DNA from 4 places in the Escherichia fergusonii ATCC 35469 genome. Region 2 is predicted to be linked to each of the others. Evidence: predicted binding sites of a transcription regulator. Region 2 holds the regulator's gene; each other region holds the start of a gene.

The links. Region 2 encodes LexA, which represses DNA repair genes until DNA is damaged. Its sites were predicted from a motif close to TNCTGTATGTACATACAGNA; they were not measured.
Region 1: a site for LexA is predicted at 2,758-2,777, ahead of rmuC (DNA recombination protein RmuC). Genes of this name have one in related genera too.
Region 3: a site for LexA is predicted at 2,425-2,444, ahead of EFER_RS02365 (DinI-like family protein). Genes of this name have one in related genera too.
Region 4: a site for LexA is predicted at 3,623-3,642, ahead of sbmC (DNA gyrase inhibitor SbmC). Genes of this name have one in related genera too.

Annotation. Positions count from the first base shown of each region.
Region 1 covers NC_011740.1:3,734,677-3,740,288, reverse strand. The annotation lists gene EFER_RS18280 (Bug family tripartite tricarboxylate transporter substrate binding protein) at 1-165, opposite strand, end outside; gene EFER_RS18275 (2-dehydro-3-deoxy-6-phosphogalactonate aldolase) at 190-819, opposite strand; gene EFER_RS18270 (2-dehydro-3-deoxygalactonokinase) at 809-1,813, opposite strand; gene EFER_RS18265 (IclR family transcriptional regulator) at 1,837-2,604, opposite strand; gene rmuC (DNA recombination protein RmuC) at 2,820-4,247, shown strand; gene ubiE (bifunctional demethylmenaquinone methyltransferase/2-methoxy-6-polyprenyl-1,4-benzoquinol methylase UbiE) at 4,342-5,097, shown strand; gene ubiJ (ubiquinone biosynthesis protein UbiJ) at 5,111-5,612, shown strand, end outside.
Region 2 covers NC_011740.1:4,231,809-4,237,420, forward strand. The annotation lists gene ubiA (4-hydroxybenzoate octaprenyltransferase) at 1-208, shown strand, start outside; gene plsB (glycerol-3-phosphate 1-O-acyltransferase PlsB) at 265-2,685, opposite strand; gene EFER_RS20615 (diacylglycerol kinase) at 2,856-3,224, shown strand; gene lexA (transcriptional repressor LexA) at 3,334-3,942, shown strand; gene dinF (MATE family efflux transporter DinF) at 4,015-5,340, shown strand; gene EFER_RS20630 (CsbD family protein) at 5,472-5,612, shown strand, end outside.
Region 3 covers NC_011740.1:444,786-450,397, forward strand. The annotation lists gene EFER_RS02350 (phosphogluconate dehydrogenase C-terminal domain-containing protein) at 1-395, shown strand, start outside; gene EFER_RS02355 (sugar-binding transcriptional regulator) at 519-1,481, shown strand; gene EFER_RS02360 (heavy metal-binding domain-containing protein) at 1,762-2,094, shown strand; gene EFER_RS02365 (DinI-like family protein) at 2,167-2,409, opposite strand; gene EFER_RS02370 (primase-helicase zinc-binding domain-containing protein) at 3,717-5,612, opposite strand, start outside.
Region 4 covers NC_011740.1:2,075,823-2,081,434, forward strand. The annotation lists gene pduV (EutP/PduV family microcompartment system protein) at 1-158, shown strand, start outside; gene EFER_RS10185 (acetate/propionate family kinase) at 148-1,362, shown strand; gene EFER_RS10190 (DUF496 family protein) at 1,472-1,807, opposite strand; gene EFER_RS10195 (FUSC family protein) at 1,975-3,033, opposite strand; gene sbmC (DNA gyrase inhibitor SbmC) at 3,140-3,607, opposite strand; partial or broken gene EFER_RS24900 (HumD family translesion DNA polymerase) at 3,974-4,224, opposite strand; gene EFER_RS10210 (acyltransferase family protein) at 4,546-5,612, shown strand, end outside.

The DNA.
Region 1 (5,612 bases), 500 kb from region 2:
GGCTCGGGCAACCAGGTCCGTACCGCCTCCGGCCGCGTAGGGGACGACTAACTCGATCTGTTTGGTTGGCCAGGAGGCCGCCTGCACAGGCGCAGTGCTGAGGGCAGCGCCGGCAAGAAGTACCATTGCAGCCATTTTTTTCGGTAAGGTAAGATGTTTTATCATTGCTTTTATATCCTTATTTATCAGTTAGTTGCTATTTAAATTGTTCCATGCATTCATAAACAGTACTGCATTTTCATAGACTTGCTCTGGCGTCATGCCGGGGCGATATAGCGCAGAACCGAGGCCAAAGCCGTTTGCGCCGTGGCTCAGATAACGCGCCATTGTGTCTGGAGTGATACCGCCAACCGGTAACATCGGAACGGATTGTGGAATAACCGCACGCCAGGCTTTGGTGACTTCAGGCGTAATTTGTTCAGCCGGGAACAGCTTGATGGCATTGGCGCCATGTTCAATGGCAGCAAAAGCTTCGGTGGGCGTAGCGACGCCAGGCGCACAATACATACCCAGCGCACGGGCACGACGGATCACCGCAGTATCGCAATGCGGCATCACGATAATCTGGCCTCCAGCCTCTTTAACCGCGACGACTTGCTCCACCGAAAGCACAGTTCCGGCTCCGACCAGGCAGTCCTTAGGCAGGGCGTCGCGCAGTAAACTGATACTTTGCAACGGCTCCGGCGAGTTCATGGGAATCTCAATCAGGCGAAATCCAGCGGCATACAGCTTTTCACCGATGGCGACAATCTCATCCGGTTTCACGCCGCGTAAAATGGCGACTAACCCGGTTTTTTGCAAAAGCGTATTAAATGGCATGAGTACATTCCCTGGCGTTGGTGGAGAGTAGCCCGGCAGCGTGGGCGATTCGCCATAACCCCTGTTCAGTGGCATTAGGAATGGCGTGTAGCTGTCTGTCGGGAAAAACGTGGCTGAATGCTTGTGAATAGCGGCTGTTCAGAGTGGCGCTACCGATTAAGGCGATCGGTGTTGTGGCGGGTAAATCACGTAGCAAACTGGATGCCAGACCGCATAATTCATGGCCTATCAGTAATCCTGAAAGATAATCCCCCTGTGAGGACGGCGTAAGATTACTGGTCAGCAGGCGCGAACGGGTCGAAAATAGCGTCGATAATAATCCGGTCTGATGATGCTCTTGTGCTGCTGTCAGCCCGTGGGCGAAGGCATCCCAGTGCGGTTCATCTCCCGAACGCATGGTGGCACCGAGAATCGAATGGCGGGATAAAACATCAAATAACTCGCCAGTCATAAAGGTTCGGAAATCGGTAATGGTGTTGTTTTCAACTACAGCCCATTTCGCATGTGTGCCAGGTAAGCCAATCAGCACAGGCATACCCTGATGGATTGCGTTGTGCAGGGCCGGTTCCATCGAGATAGCACCGAAGATTTGTGTCTCTTCACCACGCATCACTTCGGGCATTTCACCTTCTTTAATCACGCCAGGAATGATGTGCAGCATTGTCTGCTGCTGGTGGATAACAGGCGTCAACTGCTTTGCCAGACCCTCAAGAGTGACCGGGCAAGGTAAATAAGCTGCTGGTTGCCACCCTTGCGCACTGCCGATCATGCCGCAAGCCAGAACCGGGCATGGGGATTGTGCCAGCCAGTCGCCGCAGACACGTAAAAACGTATCGTGGAAAGCGTCCTCACGTGTTGCTGCCTGGGAGGGTAATTTCATGATCCCCCACGGGAATTCACGTTTTTCTTGTGGATTTGGTGAGTCACCAAAACGCCATGCCCGAAGCGATGACGTTCCCCAGTCCAGGGCAATAAATGAGGTGTTTCCCGACATTAGCCGTTTCCTTTAGTCATGGTTTATTTATTTTTGTGGACGTGCTTACCCCAGCCCAGTTCAGCGGATATCTCTTCTGCACAGGATTTGACGTAAGGTGCCAGTTCTTCCAGACGCGCCAGTGACATATACGTAGTGGTACTGGCGACAGAAATAGCCGCCACAATTTCATCCCGGGCGTTGTATACCGGCGCTGCAACGCAACGGATAGTCGGCTCGTTCTCTTCCAGATCAAAAGCAAAACCACTGGCGGCATAACGACGCATGTTCTGAATAAATGTGCCCAGTTTTGTTTCATCACCACAGGTCTTAAACAGCGTGCGCCACTCTTCTTCTGTTCGGTTGAGGATCAATGCCTTGCCGATGCCGGTGATTGCCAGTGGCATGCGATGGCCTGGGCGTGAGCGCATTTCCAGCCCGCGCTGGCTGTTGATCTTCTCCAGATACAGCACTTCGTCGCCTTCAACGATCCCCAGATGCACGGTGTCCAGGGTGTAACGGGCAAGGCGTTGCAAAACGGGCTGGGCAACTTCGTACAGCGAGGTGCTTTCCAGTGCTCTGGCACCGAATTCGATCAGTTTGGCACCCAGTTGGTAGCCCTGCGTTGGGACATGGCGCAGGTAGCGTTGTTCCACCAGAACGGTGACTAAACGATGGGTTGTGCTCCGGGTCGTGCCGGTGAACTCGCCGATACTTTTCAGGTCATGGCAGCCGTTATAAACAGCATTAAGAACCGCCAGTCCGCGTAATAACGTTTGTGCGCCTGCGGTGGTTGAAGAGGTTTCTGCCATACGTTTCTCCTGATGATATTGCTGAAGTGTTCCACATAATGAAGTGGGGAAAAGGTGATATATCCCACAATATAAACTTCATCTCATATTGTGGGATAAAATAATGAAAATTAACGATCGTTTTGCGTAGCGCCTCGCAGGAAACTTCTTTCAAACTGGACGTTTGTACAGCACAATTCTATTTTGTGCGGGTAAGTAATGAGGCTGGAGGCGTTGTGGATATCTCAATCATGGTTTACGCAGTTATTGCGTTGGTGAGCGTGGCGATTGGCTGGCTGATTGCCAGTTATCAGCATGCGCAGCAAAAAGCCGAGCAATTCGCTGAACGTGAAGAGATGGTCGCGGAGTTAAGTGCGGCAAAACAACAAATTACCCAAAGCGAACATTGGCGTGCTGAGTGCGAGTTACTCAATAATGAAGTGCGCAGTCTGCAAAGCATTAACACCTCGCTGGAGGCGGATCTGCGTGAAGTCACCACGCGGATGGAAGCTGCGCAGCAACATGCTGACGATAAAATTCGCCAAATGATCAACAGCGAACAGCGCCTCAGTGAGCAGTTTGAAAACCTCGCCAACCGTATTTTCGAGCACAGCAATCGCCGGGTTGATGAGCAAAACCGTCAGAGTCTGAACAGCCTGTTGTCGCCGCTACGTGAACAACTGGACGGTTTTCGCCGTCAGGTTCAGGAGAGCTTTGGTAAAGAAGCACAAGAACGCCATACGCTGGCGCATGAAATCCGCAATCTCCAGCAGCTTAATGCGCAAATGGCCCAGGAAGCCATTAACCTCACTCGCGCCCTGAAAGGCGACAATAAAACCCAGGGCAACTGGGGCGAAGTGGTGCTAACCCGCGTACTGGAGGCGTCTGGTCTGCGTGAAGGGTATGAATATCAGACTCAGGTGAGCATCGAAACCGACACGCGTTCGCGAATGCAACCAGATGTCATTGTGCGGTTGCCGCAGGGCAAAGATGTGGTGATCGACGCCAAAATGACGCTGGTTGCCTATGAACGTTATTTCAACGCTGAAGATGACTACGCACGTGAAAGCGCGCTACAGGAGCATATCGCGTCGGTGCGTAACCATATCCGCTTACTGGGGCGCAAAGATTATCAACAACTGCCGGGGCTGCGAACCCTGGATTACGTGCTGATGTTTATCCCTGTTGAACCCGCTTTTTTACTGGCGCTTGACCGCCAGCCGGAGCTGATCACCGAAGCGTTGAAAAACAATATCATGCTGGTTAGCCCGACCACGCTGCTGGTGGCGCTGCGCACTATCGCCAACCTCTGGCGCTATGAGCATCAAAGCCGCAACGCTCAGAAAATAGCCGATCGCGCCAGCAAGTTGTACGACAAAATGCGCTTGTTTGTCGATGATATGTCCGCGATCGGTCAAAGTCTGGACAAAGCACAGGACAACTATCGTCAGGCAATGAAAAAACTCTCTTCAGGTCGCGGAAATGTGCTGGCGCAGGCAGAAGCGTTTCGCGGTTTAGGGGTAGAAATTAAACGCGAGATTAATCCTGAATTGACTGATCAGGCGGTAAACCAGGATGAGGAGTACCGTTTACGATCAGTTCCGGAGCAGCCGAATGATGAAGTTTATCAACGCGATGAAGAATATAATCAACAGTCGCACTAGCTCTTTGGGGGTAGTGAGGCCGGGCGGAAATGTAGGGCAATGACGCCCAATCTGTTACACTTCTGGAACAATTTTTTGATGAGCAGGCACTGAGATGGTGGATAAGTCACAAGAAACGACGCACTTTGGTTTTCAGACCGTCGCGAAGGAACAAAAAGCGGATATGGTCGCCCATGTTTTCCATTCCGTGGCATCGAAATACGATGTCATGAATGATTTGATGTCTTTTGGCATACATCGTTTGTGGAAACGCTTCACGATTGATTGCAGTGGCGTACGCCGTGGACAAACTGTCCTCGACCTGGCGGGCGGTACGGGCGATCTGACAGCTAAATTCTCCCGCATGGTGGGCGAAACCGGTAAAGTCGTCCTTGCCGATATCAACGAATCGATGCTCAAAATGGGCCGCGAAAAGCTGCGCAATATCGGTGTAATTGGGAATGTGGAATATGTGCAGGCAAACGCCGAAGCGCTGCCATTCCCGGATAACACCTTTGATTGCATTACTATTTCTTTTGGGCTGCGTAACGTTACCGAAAAAGAGAAAGCGCTGCGTTCCATGTATCGAGTGCTGAAACCAGGCGGTCGCCTGTTGGTGCTTGAATTCTCCAAACCGATTATTGAACCGTTAAGCAAAGCCTACGACGCATATTCATTCCATATCCTGCCGCGTATCGGTTCGCTGGTCGCAAATGACGCCGATAGCTACCGTTATCTGGCGGAATCCATCCGTATGCATCCTGATCAGGATACTCTGAAAGCAATGATGGAAGACGCAGGCTTTGAAAGCGTTGACTATTACAACCTGACGGCAGGTGTTGTGGCGCTGCATCGTGGTTATAAGTTCTGACAGGAGACCGGAAATGCCTTTTAAACCTTTAGTGACGGCAGGAATTGAAAGTCTGCTCAACACCTTCCTGTATCGCTCACCCGCGCTGAAAACGGCCCGCTCGCGTCTGCTGGGTAAAGTTTTGCGCGTGGAGGTAAAAGGCTTTTCGACGTCATTGATTCTGGTGTTCAGCGAACGCCAGGTCGATGTGCTGGGTGAATGGGCAGGAGATGCTGACTGCACCGTTATCGCCTACGCCAGCGTGTTGCCGAAACTTCGCGATCGCCAGCAGCTTGCCGCGTTAATTCGCAGCGGTGAGCTGGAAGTACAGGGCGATATTCAGGTGGTGCAGAACTTCGTTGCACTGGCAGATCTGGCCGAGTTTGACCCAGCAGAATTGCTAGCGCCTTATACCGGTGATATCGCCGCTGAAGGTATCAGCAAAGCCTTGCGTGGAGGCGCGAAGTTCTTGCATCACGGCATTAAACGCCAGCAACGTTACGTGGCGGAAGCCATTACCGAAGAGTGGCGTATGG
Region 2 (5,612 bases):
GATGGTATTAATGGCGCTGATTGGTTGGCTTAACGGCCTAGACTGGGGCTATTACTGGTCGATTCTGGTTGCAGGTGGTCTGTTTGTTTATCAACAAAAGCTGATTGCCAACCGTGAGCGTGAAGCCTGTTTTAAGGCGTTTATGAATAATAACTATGTTGGCCTGGTGCTGTTTTTAGGGCTGGCAATGAGTTACTGGCATTTTTGATTTTGTTAATTTAATAAAAAAAACCGGTCACTTGACCGGTTTTTTATTATCTTGATTTACTCGCCCTGCGTCGCACTTTCAATCGTCAGACGCACATCAGACGTAATCAACTCCGCCAGCATCTGATACACCTTCAATGTCTCTGCCGGTTCGGCGTCGCCACTATCGCTGATGTAACCTTCATCACGCAGAGTCAGTACCAGAGAACTGAACACTGCTTTGTCGAAGAACTCCGGCGCGTTAATGCCATGCAACACTGACAGACGTTGCGCCACGGTGCGACTCTCTTTCTCCAGCGAACTGCGGTTGATTGCCGGATTAGCGCTTAGCAGCCAGAAAGTGATGGCATAACGCTGCAATGTTTCGCGTGCACCAGCGGCCAGCAACTGCAATGTGCGGGAGTGTGAAGGATTAATTTGCAACTCGTCATTTTGCAGGGTAATCAGCCCTTGACGCGCCATCTCACGCGCCAGTGCATCAATAACATCTGGTAATTCGTCGCGATCCCAACGCAGGAACAGCTCAGCTTTCAGCATTGGGTACAGCACTTCAACGTGGTGCAACAATGCCTCACGGGAGATGTGACGGTGCTGCGTGACAATTGCTGCCATCAACGAAGGCAGTACCAGCATATGTGCAATGTTGTTGCGGTAATAGGTCATCAACACTGCCTGTTCACGCGGCAGAATGATGATGTCACCAATGGTGTCTTTCTCCACCTCAAACTTATTCATCTGCAGCGCGTGGTCAATCAGTTCACTGGCGCTGGCAGAAGGTACAGTCGCATCGGGGGAGTACGGCACATTGCGTAACAGATCAAGATAGCAATCTAACTGCTCGGTCAATTGCTCACGGGTAAGTGAACGCTGACGAGATGCCAGTAACGCAGTACAACACAGGTTCATGGCGTTAGCCGCCCCGGCGTTATTAATACGCACCATCAAATCGGCAGCAATGTTATTTACCGTCGGTGTTAACCAGGCCGGACGCACCGCTTCGATCGGGTCGATAGATTCGCGCCATTCTGGTACGTGCTGGTTGAGATAGGTCATCAACGGAATGGGTTCGCCAAAATTGACATAGCCCTGACCGAGATTACGCAGCTTGCTTAGACCACGCAGCATCTGCGCCATGTTCTCTTTCTCTTTGGTTGCCCCACGCAGTTCTTTCGCGTAGGTGCCCACCTCCATCACGTGCTCATAACCGATGTAAATCGGCACTAAGGTAATAGGACGAGTACCGCCACGCAACATTGCCTGAATGGTCATCGACAACGTACCGGTTTTCGGGTCCAGCAGACGACCAGTACGTGAACGGCCCCCTTCAACAAAATACTCTACAGAATAGCCACGGCTAAACAGCTCACCCAGATATTCACGGAATACAGTAGAGTAGAGTTTATTGCCCTTAAAGGTACGGCGGATAAAAAATGCCCCCAGACGGCGGAAAATCGGCCCTGCTGGCCAGAAGTTCAGGTTAATCCCGGCGGCAATATGTGGCGGTACCAGCCCCTGGTGATATAACACATAGGAAAGCAGCAAGTAGTCCATATGGCTGCGATGGCACGGCACATAAACAATTTCATGACCATCGTGCGCCAGTTGCCGTACACGCTCGGCATTATGAACATTAATGCCCTGATAGAGACGGTTCCAGGTAAAACCGAGAATACGGTCGGTAAGACGGATCATCTCATAAGAGAAGTTAGCTGCGATCTCTTCCATCAATGCGACGGCATTTTGCTGCGCTTTTTCATGGGAGATTTTCTTGCTACGCGCTTCGTCTTCTACCGCTTTGGCGATCGCACGGGAGGCGAGCAGTTTATTAAACAGATCCTGACGGGCAGGCAGGCGCGGGCCAACTGCTGCAAGTCGCTGACGAGCGAAGTGCATACGCGCGACACGTGCCAGTTTCTGAGCAATAGTTTTATCCGTGCCGTGTTCATCCGCCATATGGCGTAAAGAAACGGACGGCGAGAAACGCACAAAGCTGTCACGGCCTAACCACAGAACAGCAAAGAATTTTTGCACGCCGTTGAGCATACGCAATGGTGGATTAACTTCGCCTTTTTCACGCCCTGGTGAACGACCAAACATTACCGATACTGGCACCATCTGGACGTCGAGATTGGGGTTACTGCGGTGTAAGTCGAGATAGTCGTGAAACAGCTTGATCGACTCTTCTTTTGGCGTGTAATAAGTGAACACGCGTGGACCGCCGTGAATAAAGACATAGCGAGGCAGCAGCGTACCGTCGATCTCCAGTGGATCTAACGGGTCAGGGAGATCGTGCGCCAGACACTGGGCACGTAGGGTCAGCAAATCCGCTTTTGAGTTGTACGGTAAAACGTACATAATTGGACGAGAGGTATCGAGCCCCAGTTCCGGGGCAGGATCTGCCGGAATAGACTTGCTTTTTACCAGGATGCTTAATGGTAAATTCAGTAATTTGTAGTAAATTCGTGGCCAGCCGGACATAAACGATGTAAAGCCTCTGGTTAATAATGCAAATGCGCCGCAAGGATAGCAGAAAGTCGGTTGAAATTCTGTTGTATCCCTTCAACCTTCGCGTCGCGTTGTTGTCACCCGAATTACACGGGTAAACAGTTCTTTTTTATTGACGCTAATAAAGCAAAAAGGTTCTTTCAATGGCCAATAATACCACTGGATTCACCCGGATTATCAAAGCAGCAGGCTATTCCTGGAAAGGTTTTCGTGCTGCATGGGTTAATGAAGCAGCATTTCGCCAGGAGAGCGTCGCTGTATTGCTAGGCGTGGTCATCGCCTGCTGGCTGGATGTCGATGCGATTACCCGCGTATTATTAATTGGTTCAGTAATGCTGGTGATGATTGTCGAAATCCTTAACAGTGCGATCGAAGCAGTGGTTGACCGCATTGGTTCTGAATATCACGAACTTTCCGGGCGAGCCAAAGATATGGGGTCTGCCGCCGTTTTACTTTCTATTATCGTCGCACTGATAACCTGGGGCATCCTGTTGTGGTCGCATTTCCGATAATGCTTCCAGATTTCGCTAAAACTCTCGTTTATCGTGTATTTTGTGATTCCAAATTCGCCTTTCGCTGTATATACTCACAGCATAACTGTATATACACCCAGGGGGCGAAATGAAAGCGTTAACGGTCAGGCAGCAAGAGGTGTTTGATCTCATTCGGGATCACATCAGCCAGACAGGTATGCCACCGACGCGTGCGGAAATTGCGCAGCGCTTGGGGTTTCGTTCCCCAAACGCTGCTGAAGAACATCTGAAGGCGCTGGCACGTAAAGGTGTCATTGAAATTGTTTCTGGTGCTTCGCGTGGTATCCGACTGTTGCAGGAAGAAGAAGAGGGGCTGCCGCTGGTTGGGCGTGTAGCTGCTGGTGAACCACTTCTGGCACAACAGCATATTGAAGGCCATTATCAGGTCGATCCTTCTCTCTTTAAACCCAATGCGGACTTCTTACTTCGCGTTAGCGGCATGTCGATGAAAGACATTGGTATTATGGACGGCGACCTGCTGGCAGTACATAAAACACAGGACGTACGTAATGGCCAGGTCGTTGTGGCGCGTATTGATGACGAAGTTACCGTTAAGCGTTTGAAAAAACAGGGTAACAAAGTCGAACTCCTGCCAGAAAACAGTGAATTCAAACCTATTGTTGTCGATCTTCGTCAACAGAATTTCACTATTGAAGGTCTGGCTGTAGGCGTAATTCGCAACGGCGACTGGCTGTAATCAAGCTTTTAATACCGCGATGCATCAGGCATCGCGGTCTGTTTTTCACTTCTTCTCATCAGGCTTGTCTGCATGGCATTCCTTACCTCATCTGATAAAGCACTCTGGCATCTTGCCTTACCCATGATCTTCTCCAATATCACCGTCCCGTTACTGGGTCTGGTCGATACGGCAGTTATTGGTCATCTTGATAGTCCGGTTTATTTGGGCGGTGTGGCTGTAGGGGCAACGGCGACCAGCTTTCTCTTTATGTTGCTGTTGTTTTTGCGTATGAGCACCACCGGTCTTACCGCCCAGGCTTATGGTGCAAAAAATCCTCAGGCTTTAGCACGAGCACTGGTGCAACCGCTGTTGCTGGCATTAGGGGCTGGAGCATTAATTGCTCTGTTACGCACACCGATAATCGCTCTTGCTTTACATATTGTCGGTGGCAGTGAGGCTGTACTGGAACAGGCACGACGCTTTCTGGAAATCCGTTGGTTAAGTGCTCCGGCATCACTGGCTAATCTGGTATTACTTGGCTGGTTACTTGGCGTGCAATATGCCCGTGCGCCGGTTGTTCTGCTGGTGGTCGGTAATATCCTCAACATTGTGCTCGATATCTGGCTGGTGATGGGGCTTCATATGAACGTGCAGGGCGCGGCGCTGGCGACGGTTATTGCGGAATATGCAACATTGCTGATTGGTCTGCTAATGGTGCGTAAAATCCTCAAACTACGCGGTATCTCCGGTGAAATGCTGAAAACAGCCTGGCGAGGCAACTTCCGCCGCCTGCTGGCACTTAACCGCGATATCATGCTGCGTTCGTTATTGTTACAACTCTGTTTTGGCGCAATAACGGTTCTTGGCGCGCGACTGGGAAGTGACATTATCGCCGTCAACGCGGTCCTGATGACGCTACTCACCTTTACCGCCTATGCGCTGGATGGTTTTGCCTACGCGGTTGAAGCGCATTCAGGTCAGGCGTACGGTGCACGCGACGGGAGCCAGCTACTGGAGGTCTGGCGTGCAGCGTGCCGCCAGTCGGGGATCGTAGCGTTGCTGTTTTCTGTGATTTATTTGCTGGCGGGTGAACATATCATTGCCTTACTGACCTCGTTAACCCAGATCCAACAACTGGCCGATCATTATCTTTTCTGGCAAGTCATTTTGCCGCTGGTGGGGGTCTGGTGTTATCTGCTGGATGGCATGTTTATTGGTGCAACACGCGCCGCCGAAATGCGCAATAGTATGGCGGTCGCAGCAGCAGGATTCGCGCTTACGTTACTGACCTTACCGTGGCTGGGTAATCATGGTTTGTGGCTGGCATTAACCGTATTTTTGGCACTGCGAGGGCTTTCTCTGGCTTATATCTGGCGTCGTCACTGGTGTAATGGCACTTGGTTTGCAGAAACGTGATGGTTAAAAATTCTGATAAATAATTCTGATTCCAGATTCCTGACTACACTTAATCTCACGTTCAGCAGAAAACATAGCGATGTTGGACGCGACACTCTCGCTATTCACAACCTAACGATGAGGACTTGAATATGAATAAAGACGAAGTCGGCGGTAACTGGAAACAGTTGAAAGGTAAAGTGAAAGAGCAATGGGGCAAACTGACCGATGATGATATGACGGTCATTGAGGGCAAACGCGATCAGCTGGTGGGGAAAATCCAGGAACGTTAT
Region 3 (5,612 bases), 800 kb from region 2:
CGCAAAAAGCGCAGTTAAGTCAAGTGATCAGCTGCATGTATGGCCCGGTAGAGCAGGTGCATTGGGTGACGGTGAAGCAGCTTGCTTACCTGGAGCCTACGCTGGTAGAGACGGTGGCCTGCATGGTTGGTGCCTTTATGAAAGAAGCGCTTGATGAGACGGTGAAACACAGCGGTGTCCCGGAAGAGGCGGCGAAAGCCATGCTGTACGGACATATTCAGATTGCGCTTGCTGTGGCTTTCCGGGCGACGAACCCGTTCTCTGATGCCTGCATGATTGCGATGGAATATGGCCGCGAAAAAATCGTTAAGCCGGACTGGAAAGTGATTTTTGAAGAGCAGGAACTGGATAAAGTCATCGCCAGAATGTTGAAAATCGACCGCATTAAACGTTGATACAACGCTCCGCTATCCCCCTGATGGCGGAGCAGATCTTTTTCTCTGCGTCAGCAGATCTGATACAATTTTTGCTAAACGGCAATGTCATCCCTCTTTTCTTCTATGGAGAACCCGCCTCGCATGGACAAATCCAGCCAGACTCAGGATTTTGAACTACTCACCGAGATAGCCATTGCGTACTACTGCGATGAGGTCACACAAGAAGAGATAGCCAATCGATTCGGTTTTTCACGGATTAAAATTGGTCGGTTACTAAAGCGTGCGAAAGAAGAGGGCATTGTCGAGATTAACGTTCGTTATCATCCGGTTTTCAGCACCCAGCTTGAAAAACAGATGCAGGAACGTTTCCCGATCTCCCGCGCTTTGATTGCTCTTGATCATAATGATGAAGATGAACAGCGCCGCCAGGTGGCAGCGCTGGTTTCTAATTATCTCGCCAATAATCTGCGTGACAATATGGTCGTCGCGGTCGGGCAGGGGCGTAATGTGGCGGCAGTCGCTGAACACATCAGCCCAATCCAGACAAAAGATTGTCATTTTGTTTGCGGTATTGGCGGTACGCATCGTCCTGGCGATATCATCAACGCCGACCATATCAGCCGTCTTCTGGCGAAGAAATTTGGCGGCAGCAGCGAATCGCTCTATGCGCCCGCCTACGTTGAAAATCCCGAGCTTAAAGTGGCGTTGATGCGTAATGGCACCATAAAGGAGACGCTGGATCGCGCACGCAAAGCGGATATCGCGCTGGTAGGTATTGGTGATATGAATGAGAACAGCTATATGGTGAAGCTGGGCTGGTTTACGCCGCAGGAGATCAACGATGCCAGTCTCAATCAGGGGGTCACGGGCGATATAGCGGGGTATGATTTCTTCAACGCCCAGGGGAAACATGTCAATACCGTGATGGACGATCGCGTCATCGGGTTGAGTATTGAAGAGCTACGCCAGATCCCGTGCGTTATTGCTATCGCCTCCGAGAACACCAAAGCAATGTCAATTATGGGAGCATTACGTACTGGTGTGATTGATATTATCGCCACCAGTGCGCGCAATATCCGCACTATTTTGAGTATGACGCAATAGTTTGGGATTAATAAATCCAGTGGGTGATATTGCCAATTGTGTAGGTATATAAATCGAAACACAACGACAGGCGGCTATCCTGACTCTTTCATGTGGCTCTATAGCCAAATTTTATGATTATCGCAGGAATACCGTCTTTTATGGCATCGTGTTCCTCTGCTTGTTGGCGAGATAATTAAAGTGGGATGCTCTGCCAGGCGAATCATGACAACATACGGCAATGGGGCATTTACACCAAACCGGATGAAGCGAACTCATATTTGAGCTACTCAGGAGGAACATGGGACTTTTTGACAAACTTGGTGGAGCGCGTGAAAACACGTTTATGACGCAGGGCTGCACCACTCTTCCCTCATTGCCGGGGTATGATGTGGTGGAGTCTCTCGGTATTGTTGAATACGTTATTAAAAACGTTGCTGGTGACATAACAAAGCGAGAGACAAGCGTGTTTCAAAAGTTACTTGAAACGGCAAAAAAAAGTGGTGCGAATGCGGTTGTTAACGCCAGAATTATGACGGGCTCATACGAAGCGCAGGGGCCAAAATGGCAGGTTACCTATGTAATAGCCTATGGGGATGCCGTAGTAGTTAAAAAACTGACTTGTTCCCCGTAGCTGCAGGGCGAGAATGGGCGCAGATCCGCAACAGCGATATCAATATACGGTTGAAGCGGATCTTCCAGGATATCACTCACTTACCAGCCAGAATTCCGCTTCTTCGAACATTTCCTGAACGACGGCACTTATCCGCTCTTTCTCATGTTTGCTGGCATCCGTGTTAATCGCTGGCAGTGTCATCATCGGTTTAACCCGGACATCTGCATCCGGGAAGATCCGGTGCACTCTCTTACTCAGTTCATCTAAAATGATCTCTTTTGCACCAGGCAGACCATCAAAATTCCTTTTGTCATAAACGAGTTCCACGAACATTGCGCATTGCCTCTTAACTGGACGTATATACAGTTTTTATACTGTATTTCTAACCAGTATTCAAGATATGGCACTTCGCATCTACTATTCAGATGCACGCCTACATCATCAATGATGTGAGAACGGTAGAGCTTGAGGATTATATTTTTGTACGCATAAGCAGACTGAATTCGCAATACGCGGGTTCAGATTCTTGATAAATTGCGCATTGTTCCTGCCGGATGCGGGGTAAATGTTTTGTTCGTTCTGAAATGTCAATAAAATACAATGCATTTCAGGAGGTTAGTCGGCCTGATAAGCGTAGCGCATCAGGCAATTTGCATTTGTCATCAGTCGCAATCCGCATTACATGGTTCTTTATTGTCACTACTCAAATTCGCTGTCGCCATTTTGCCGCCACAGCCCAAGAAAAAGGCTACGCTTTCGCGTATCCATTTGATTTATTTTATGAGTGCGAAATATCGTCAGCACACACTTCTATGGCTCTGTCTTTCTTTACATTCCACCTACGCTCGGCAACTAACAGAAAGTGTTGGTATTGGCCTCATGGGAATTTCTCGCTGTTTTTTCTGATGTTCCAGAGGAGCGTCATTGCCATGAGTCGTCTCCATGCTTTTAGACCCAATGAAAACGATGGTTCTTTTCGTTGGGCCTGACAATGGGCTTAAAAAGTTCAGAATAAATTAGTTTGCTTGAGATTTTGCGAGACAAATTGAAGGCACAAAAAAGCCCGCAGGGCTTGCGCCATGCAGGCTTTCAGGACTTCATCGGATGGCTCTGGTAATCACCGATGGAGAATTTTGGTGGGCTGGCGGAGTTTGAATAAATATTGTATTGCTTTGATTTTTAATGATTTTATTTAATTCAGTTTTTATGCGTATACCTAATCGTATACCAATGGCTGTAAGTTAATGTGAAATGAAAGCGTATTTTTATTTGGATTGATGCTATATCGTACAGGAAAAAATTTTTTTTCGAAAGAACTGTTCACACTGTTCACCCTTTGATTTTCTCCTTTTATTTCATAGTGATAGGTGGTGAATAATGGGTGAAGGGTGAACATTCGATTCTTCACCTCCGGCATTCTGCCGGTGTGACTCATACCGGTGATTAATCCCCCGTACTGAAAATCGCACAGGGAGAAAAAAGTTTTTTTTGATTTGATTGTTCACACTGTTCACCTTTCATTTTTCTCTTTTAATTTCAGTGTGATAACGGGTGAACATACGGTGAAGGGTGAACAGTGGATTGTTCACCTTCGGGGAATTCAGGGATAAAAAAAGACCGGCAGATGCCGGTCAGGTGGGTCAGGCTGTTGCAGGGTCGTCACATTTTGGCAGCCAGTCGCCGTAGCTTTCCTCTTTCAGTGTCAGGTTGGTCTGTATCCCCTGTTTGGTATGGCGCTTCTCGTAATTCAGTCCGTATTCCTTCAGCATCACCGGCAGCCCCAGCCCGAACATTTTCAGACTGAGTACATTCCGGTAGCCGTTTGCCTCCATGTAGGCCAGATAGGCGTGATAGAGGTATTTACGGTAATTACGCGGGATGATACTGGCGTTCCCCATATACATGCCGCTGGTCTGCGGCAGGGTTTCCAGATAGCCGATAAAATCAAACGTCGGGTCGGCATCCCGTTTGATGTTCAGTGCCTCGTCTGAGTTCTGCTGGGACTGAAGCAGTGACCGGGCGAGCATCGGGTCGCTGAACTTCTGCATCAGGTGACGCACGATGACCGCCAGCTCGCGGGTGATTTTGTCCTTAAGCTGCGGGTCGCGCTCCTGCGGGGCTATCTGTTCCGGGAAGTGAATAATCACCCGCCGGCGTGACACGCCGCCGCTGCGGTCGGTGAAGCGCATCGGGTTATTGTTCACGGCCAGAATCACCGCCGGGATGTGCGTGGAGTACGCATCCCGGTATTTCGGGTCAACGGACACTGCATCGCCGCCGGTGATGGCCTTGAGTCCGGCTCCGTCGCCGCTCCATTTTTCCTGGTCCGGCAGGCGTATCAGTGAGAAGCCAGTTAACGCGGCACGTTCACGCGGGGATTCCAGCGTCTCAATGGTGGCCGACGTGGCGTTATCCTCACCGGCCAGCAGGGTGGCTATTTCGGCCATGATACTTTTGCCGCTGCCGCCGGGACCGGTCACCTCCAGAAAGAGCTGCCAGTCGTAGCGGTTTGCCAGCACCATAAACAGTGCGGCCAGAATCACGTCGCGTTTTTCCGCACGACCACCGGCAGCACGGTCAAGCCAGCGCCAGAACGCGGGAGCGTGGGTTTCCAGCGTTTCACCGTCCACCGGCGGGGTGAAATCCACATCACACAGGGTACGCATCCAGTGTGACGGACTGTGCGGGTGGAACGTACCGTTCTGCGTGTCGAGCACGCCGTTACGAAAGCCAATCAGGCGGCGGGAGGGGGCTTCCTGCTGCGGAATAATCAGCTTCAGGGTGTCCACCACGGAGGCCACCTTCCCGGAGGAGAATGGCGCGCGCAGACGCTGAAACAGCCCGGCCACATCCCGGGCAAAGTCCTGTGGCGGCAGCACCTTCCAGACACCATTTTCATAGCGGGACAGAAGCTGGCCGTTGGCATCGACCGCGAGCGCCTCGCCGTAATGCTCATAGATACGCATGGCCTTTTCGCTGGTACTCATGGCGGAAAACTCCGCTTCGCTCATGGTGTCGAACGGGCTTTCAGCCGGTGGCCGGATGGCATCATAAATGGCCTTACGGGTGGCCTCCCCGCCGTACTGCGTGAAGGCATCATTCCAGTCACCGAAGACCGGCGGCAGGGCAACAACACCTTCACACGCATCTGCGGCTGCGGCGGCTTTTTTCTGGCCGTCACCGCTGAGGTCACGGTCAGCGGCAAGGACAATCTGACAGGCGGGGTGCTTCTGCCGGGCAAGGCTGGCCAGAGAAAGGAGGTTCACGGAAGAAAGCGCCACCATCACCGTTTCACCGGTCAGGTGATGCACGGTAAGTGCGGTCGCGTATCCCTCCGCTATCCACAGACGTTTTCCGGCCTGATTCTGTCCTTCAAGGATGTGACAGGTGCCCCTGACCTGTCCGCCTTTCAGGGTGCGCTTACGGCCGTCAGCACTGATTAACTGAAGGTTAACCAGTTCGCCGCGGTCGTCATACAGTGGCACCACAAGGTCACCGGCGCGCCAGCTCACGCCACCGGCTCTGTGTGTGCCGGT
Region 4 (5,612 bases), 2.2 Mb from region 2:
CCAAAGTAGATTTGGCTGACGAGCAAAATGTTTCACGAACTGAACAGTGGCTCAAACAAGCCGGAGCACAGCAGATTTTCATTACCAGCGCAGTCGCCAAAAGTGGACTGGACGAAATATTTACTTATTTGAATGTAGAGGCTCTTCATGTCACATAAAATCATGGCGATTAACGCGGGCAGCTCATCGCTTAAGTTTCAGTTACTGGCAATGCCGGAAGGCGAAATCTTATGCCAGGGAATAATTGAACGTATTGGTCTTGCGGATGCACGCCTTGTAGTCAAAACAGCGACCGAGAAATGGCAAGAAATTACCCCTGTCGCCGATCATCGTGAAGCCGTCACTTTATTGCTTGAACAGCTTATTAATCGGAAGATTATTAATAGCTTACATGATATCGATGCTACCGGGCATCGTGTAGCCCATGGGGGTGAGACGTTTAAGGATTCCGCGCTGGTGACAGATGATGTTATGGCAGAGATTGAACGTCTTGCGGAACTTGCACCTCTACATAATCCGGTCAACCTGTTGGGGATAAATATCTTCCGCCAGTTGCTTCCCTCAGCCCCAACAATCGCCGTTTTCGATACAGCTTTTCATCAAACACTTGAAATGCCAGCTTATATTTACCCTCTGCCCTGGCGCTACTACCACGAACTTGGAATTCGCCGCTACGGTTTTCATGGCACCAGCCATAAGTATGTCAGTGGTAAATTAGCGGAAAAACTGGGCGTACCTCTCAGTGCATTGCGGGTAGTATGTTGTCATCTTGGTAACGGCAGCAGTGTTTGTGCAATAAAAGGCGGAAAATCGGTCAATACGTCTATGGGATTTACGCCACAATCAGGCGTCATGATGGGGACTCGCAGCGGTGATATTGATCCGTCAATTTTACCGTGGATTGCGTTGCGTGAAGGTAAAACACCGCAAGAGCTGAACCAACTCTTAAATAATGAATCGGGGTTGTTAGGGGTTTCCGGGGTTTCACCCGATTTTCGTGATATTGAACAGGCTGCAGAAAATGGTAATCAGCAGGCGCAACTGGCACTCGCCCTCTTTGCTGAACGCATCCGCGCCACCATTGGCAGCTACGTCCTGCAAATGGGCGGACTGGATGCCCTGATCTTTACTGGCGGTATCGGGGAAAACTCTGCCAGGGCGCGTGCAGCAATTTGCAACAATCTACATTTCCTTGGGTTGAGCATTGATGCCGATAAAAATCAGCACAATGCAACCTTTATACAGTCAGAACAGGCAATGGTTAAAGTTGCAGTAATAAACACTAATGAAGAGTTAATGATTGCGCGTGATGTGATGCGTATTGCTTTGCCAGAACCGGCATTACAGGAAGTGCTTGCATAAAAAAAAGTATGGTGAGGATCAGAACGATCCTCACCACTATAATCGCCATACTTCAAGTTGCATGTACTGCGTCTGCCTGCAACTTGAATTATTCAGAGTCTATAAAGCGTTATTCTGCTTTTGCTTCGCCGTTTTTCAGTTCGCCAATCGCTTTCAGCTTTTTGGAGATCTCACGACGTTCTTTCGAAAGTTCAGCATTTTTGATGATGTAATCATCAACACGGTCTTCATAATCACCTTTCATGCTGGCGATAATGCCCTGAATAGCTTCAACGCTCATACCCGGCTTAATGTAGTCACTCAGGTTATCCAGCAGCAGAACACGTTTCTGGTTGTCACGGATCTTTTTCTCAACGTCCTGAATTTCACGTTGCAGTTTGTTCTTACGACGGAACAGACGGACAAATTCCAGCACGTCCTGGAAAGAAGGTTTGTTAGTTTCCATTTCTATACCCCTGATAAAGTGAGAGTCGGATTCGTATGAGCAACCGCTTAAGGGTAAACATTACTTTTAGCCGTTGCAGATGACAATGATTTTATCCCTGGGCGTTATCATACCCGTAAACGATGCTGAATCGAAGCAGCAGCGGCGTTATTCACCTTGCATGCTCATTATTTGCGCAATGCCCGACTAATTAAATGCGAAAGCAACTCCAGTTGTCGTGCAGTTTCCATGCTTAGCCAAACATAGCCATGAATAGGGGTTTCAGCCACGTCCAACGCATGATGATGTTCAATTAATTGTCGAAGCTGCGCCGCCGTTTCGTTCAATTTTTCAGTATTGGCAAAAACGGTCTGAGGCTGACCATCATAAAGCGTATGCACAATAGTCAGTAACGTCTGCTGTACCGTAGACTGCGCCTGACGCAAATCTGGTGCATTCAACAAAACAAAGTGACTTGCTCGCGTGGCCCAGTAAGCATTGATTTGCAATTCAAGCATACAGACCAGATTACGGTTAATCGTGTGAATAGCCTCAAGAATCGATTTTGGTATGCCAGTCTCTTTACTGGCCGGTGCCAGCAGCGCTCGCATTTTCACGACTTCATTCAGCAACTCCTGGATCTGTTTATCCAGTCGCGGACGTTCAATTAAATTTGGCGAAAATGCAGTTTGGTACAGGCGGTTATAGTCAGTCAAAAAGGTCGCAGATTTGATACGCCAGTGCATAAACGCCCGCTGTGGCCAGATACCGGTAAAAATAATTGCCAACAATGATCCAAGAATGACATCACCACTTCGCCACAACGCCACATCCATGTTGCCCGTAGGCGCTCCCACCACAATTGCCAGCGTTACGCCAATCAACAGCGCCTGATAGGGTTTCTTGCCTAACGCCAGCCAACCGCAGAGGAACATAGCAGCGGCACACCACACCAACATCAATGGTAAAGAATAGAGCTCAAGTTGCAGTGCAATCAGGCCGGATATCGAGCCTAAGATCGTACCTCCGGCACGTTGTATGGCACGTGAAACTACATTTCCCCAAAACGAAATGGGCGCCATAATCACAACGGTGGTCACCAGTGCCCAGGTACTTTCCGGAATATTTAGCAGACGAGTCAGCAGGAAGGTCAGAACAAACGCCAGCGCGACCCGGATACCGTGAACCGTACGGTAATGATGGTAGACACGGATTTCAAAAGGACTTAAAGATTTGTCGGCACGCACTCGACACACTCCCGAAGGAATTACGAATGCGCAATTGTACTCATATTCACTAACTGAATGACAGCAGAGCGGGCAGCTTTAACCCGCTCTGTGTTGATCTGCGCCATTATTTAGGCAGTACCGGTACATACATTTCGATATCCCAGTAACCATCGACAGCACCATTGTTTAAATAAACCTCAAAGCACGGTTTGTGGGCCATCTGATACTGAGAATCTTCCAGCAAGCTATTAATAAATTGATACCATGGCGTGCCGAAATCATGCCCCTGAACACGGGCAACAGTAACGGCATATTGTCCACCCGCAATTTCAGTGACGTTCACCCCTTCACTGTTTTCCGGCAGACAAAAATTCTCTGGCACGGTCACCACTGTATCGCAACGTAATTTTTCTGCAGGCACCTCGTCCGGGTTATCGTAATAGACAGCGACCCACTCCAGCGGCTCAATGTTATGATTCTCAACCCACATCATGAGCTGATCAAAACCTTGCTTTACCGTTTTTTCCCACGGTCCAACCAGATGGAACCCGGCAATAGTGCGTTTCTTCTCTTGCTTAATCTCGTAATCCATACTTCCTCCGTCATTTACTGTGTTTTCATACAGTGAATGAGATGAACCAAAATCACAACAAAATAGTGATTATTATGTGAGCAGTCTCGCACATGTGCCACGTTGTCTGGCGAAAATCAGGCTTTCGGGTGAACGCCGGGTTGACTGTTGATATGAGTACGCCAGGATGGCAATTTTTGATACTCTTAAGCGTTCTGGCGCGCGCTAAAAGAGAGTAACGGACAGCGATTAATGATGAATGACGGCAAGCAGCAAGCAACTTTTTTGTTTCACGATTACGCGAAACACCCCTGAGAACCGCCATAAACAAGGGTTTCATGATTTGTGATTTTAGTTTGGTACGCAATTTGGTACACAACACAATTTTCACTTCAGCGGGTAGTCATCAAACTCACCATAACGAGCATCGTTAATGATGTATGTGATCACCACAAACATCACATCTGGACTAGTTCCGCTTTCATGCGCAGGTATTTGTTCACGCCTCCCTTTCTGCAAATCCTAAAGATGAGATTTTGGGGTTTTGGGATATCTTTTATCCGCAGTTCTCTATCCATTATGCAAACCAGTAATGAACCATCACCGTGTGATAGTGAGGCATCTGCCACGATAAGCGCAGAGAAATGATGCAGTGGTGGGCAGATTGGCTTGATGAAAAGGTGGAGTGATCCACCTTAACCCATATCGAAGAGCACAAAGCCTTGCAATCCAGTGCAAAGCTTTGTTCGTCTCAGATTACACAACCAAATACGTCAACTTAGTATCATTGGTAACACGATCACGCTATGGTACAGCTATCCAATCTATGTTTTCTTATTTTTTTGCTTGTCGATAAAAGAGCTTTTAGATGATAAAATTTGTCATCTCTTCAAACATTTAGTCAAAACATCCTGCATAAAGCCAGAAGTGTTTTAGGGCAGGTAAACCAAGAGAATAGTATGAAATCTGTGAAATATAGACCTGATATTGACGGTTTGCGCACATTGGCCGTGCTGATGGTTATCTTGTACCATATTGGTGTACAAAAAATAAGCGGCGGTTTTATAGGTGTTGATGTTTTTTTTGTTATTTCTGGATATCTCATCACTGGAATCATATATCCTAAATTACAAGACGGGACCTTTAGCTATGAAGACTTTTATCTGCGAAGGATAAAAAGAATTTACCCAACTCTACTATTAGTAGTTGCAGTGACATTCATTGCATCATATTTCTTCATGATGCAAACAGATTTTAAAGAATTCATAAATAGTGCTCTTGCATCGTTGCTTTCATTAAGCAATTTCTTTTTCATGTTGAACACTGGTGGTTACTTTGACCAGTCTACAGACAATCTCCCGCTTTTACACACATGGTCATTATCTGTTGAAGAACAGTTTTACATTCTTTGGCCGATAATATTAACCATAGCATTTAAATTTAAGAAGGGAACAGTTATATTCATAGTTTCCCTTTTGTTATCCATTGGGTATTCTCAATATCTAACATTCACTAACCCTTCATTTTCTTACTACATGATACCATCTAGAGCTTTCGAGTTGTTAATTGGTGGTATGTGCTCAATTTATCTAAAAAATACATCCCCTACAATCAAGATCAGATCTTTACTTGCATCGTTAGGTGCAACAATTATTATTGCCTCATCATTAATACTGTCAAAGAATTCAAACTTCCCTGGATTGAATGCGCTACCAGTATGTCTTGGAACTGCAATGATAATAATTGCTGGTAATGGCAATATTTATCCATCAGTTAACAAAATCCTAAGTCTTAAGCCGATTGTTTACATAGGAAAAATATCCTATGCTGCTTACTTATGGCATTGGCCATTAATTGCTTTTTATAATTATAGAGGCATTCCTTTAACACCGTTAAATCAATTAATCATTATCATTATCACACTATTTTTATCAAGCGTAACATTTCATTTCATCGAAAATAAGACCAGATATCTGAATTTTTCATTTCAAAAAACAGTCCTGCTATTTTTCGTTTTACCTGTCAT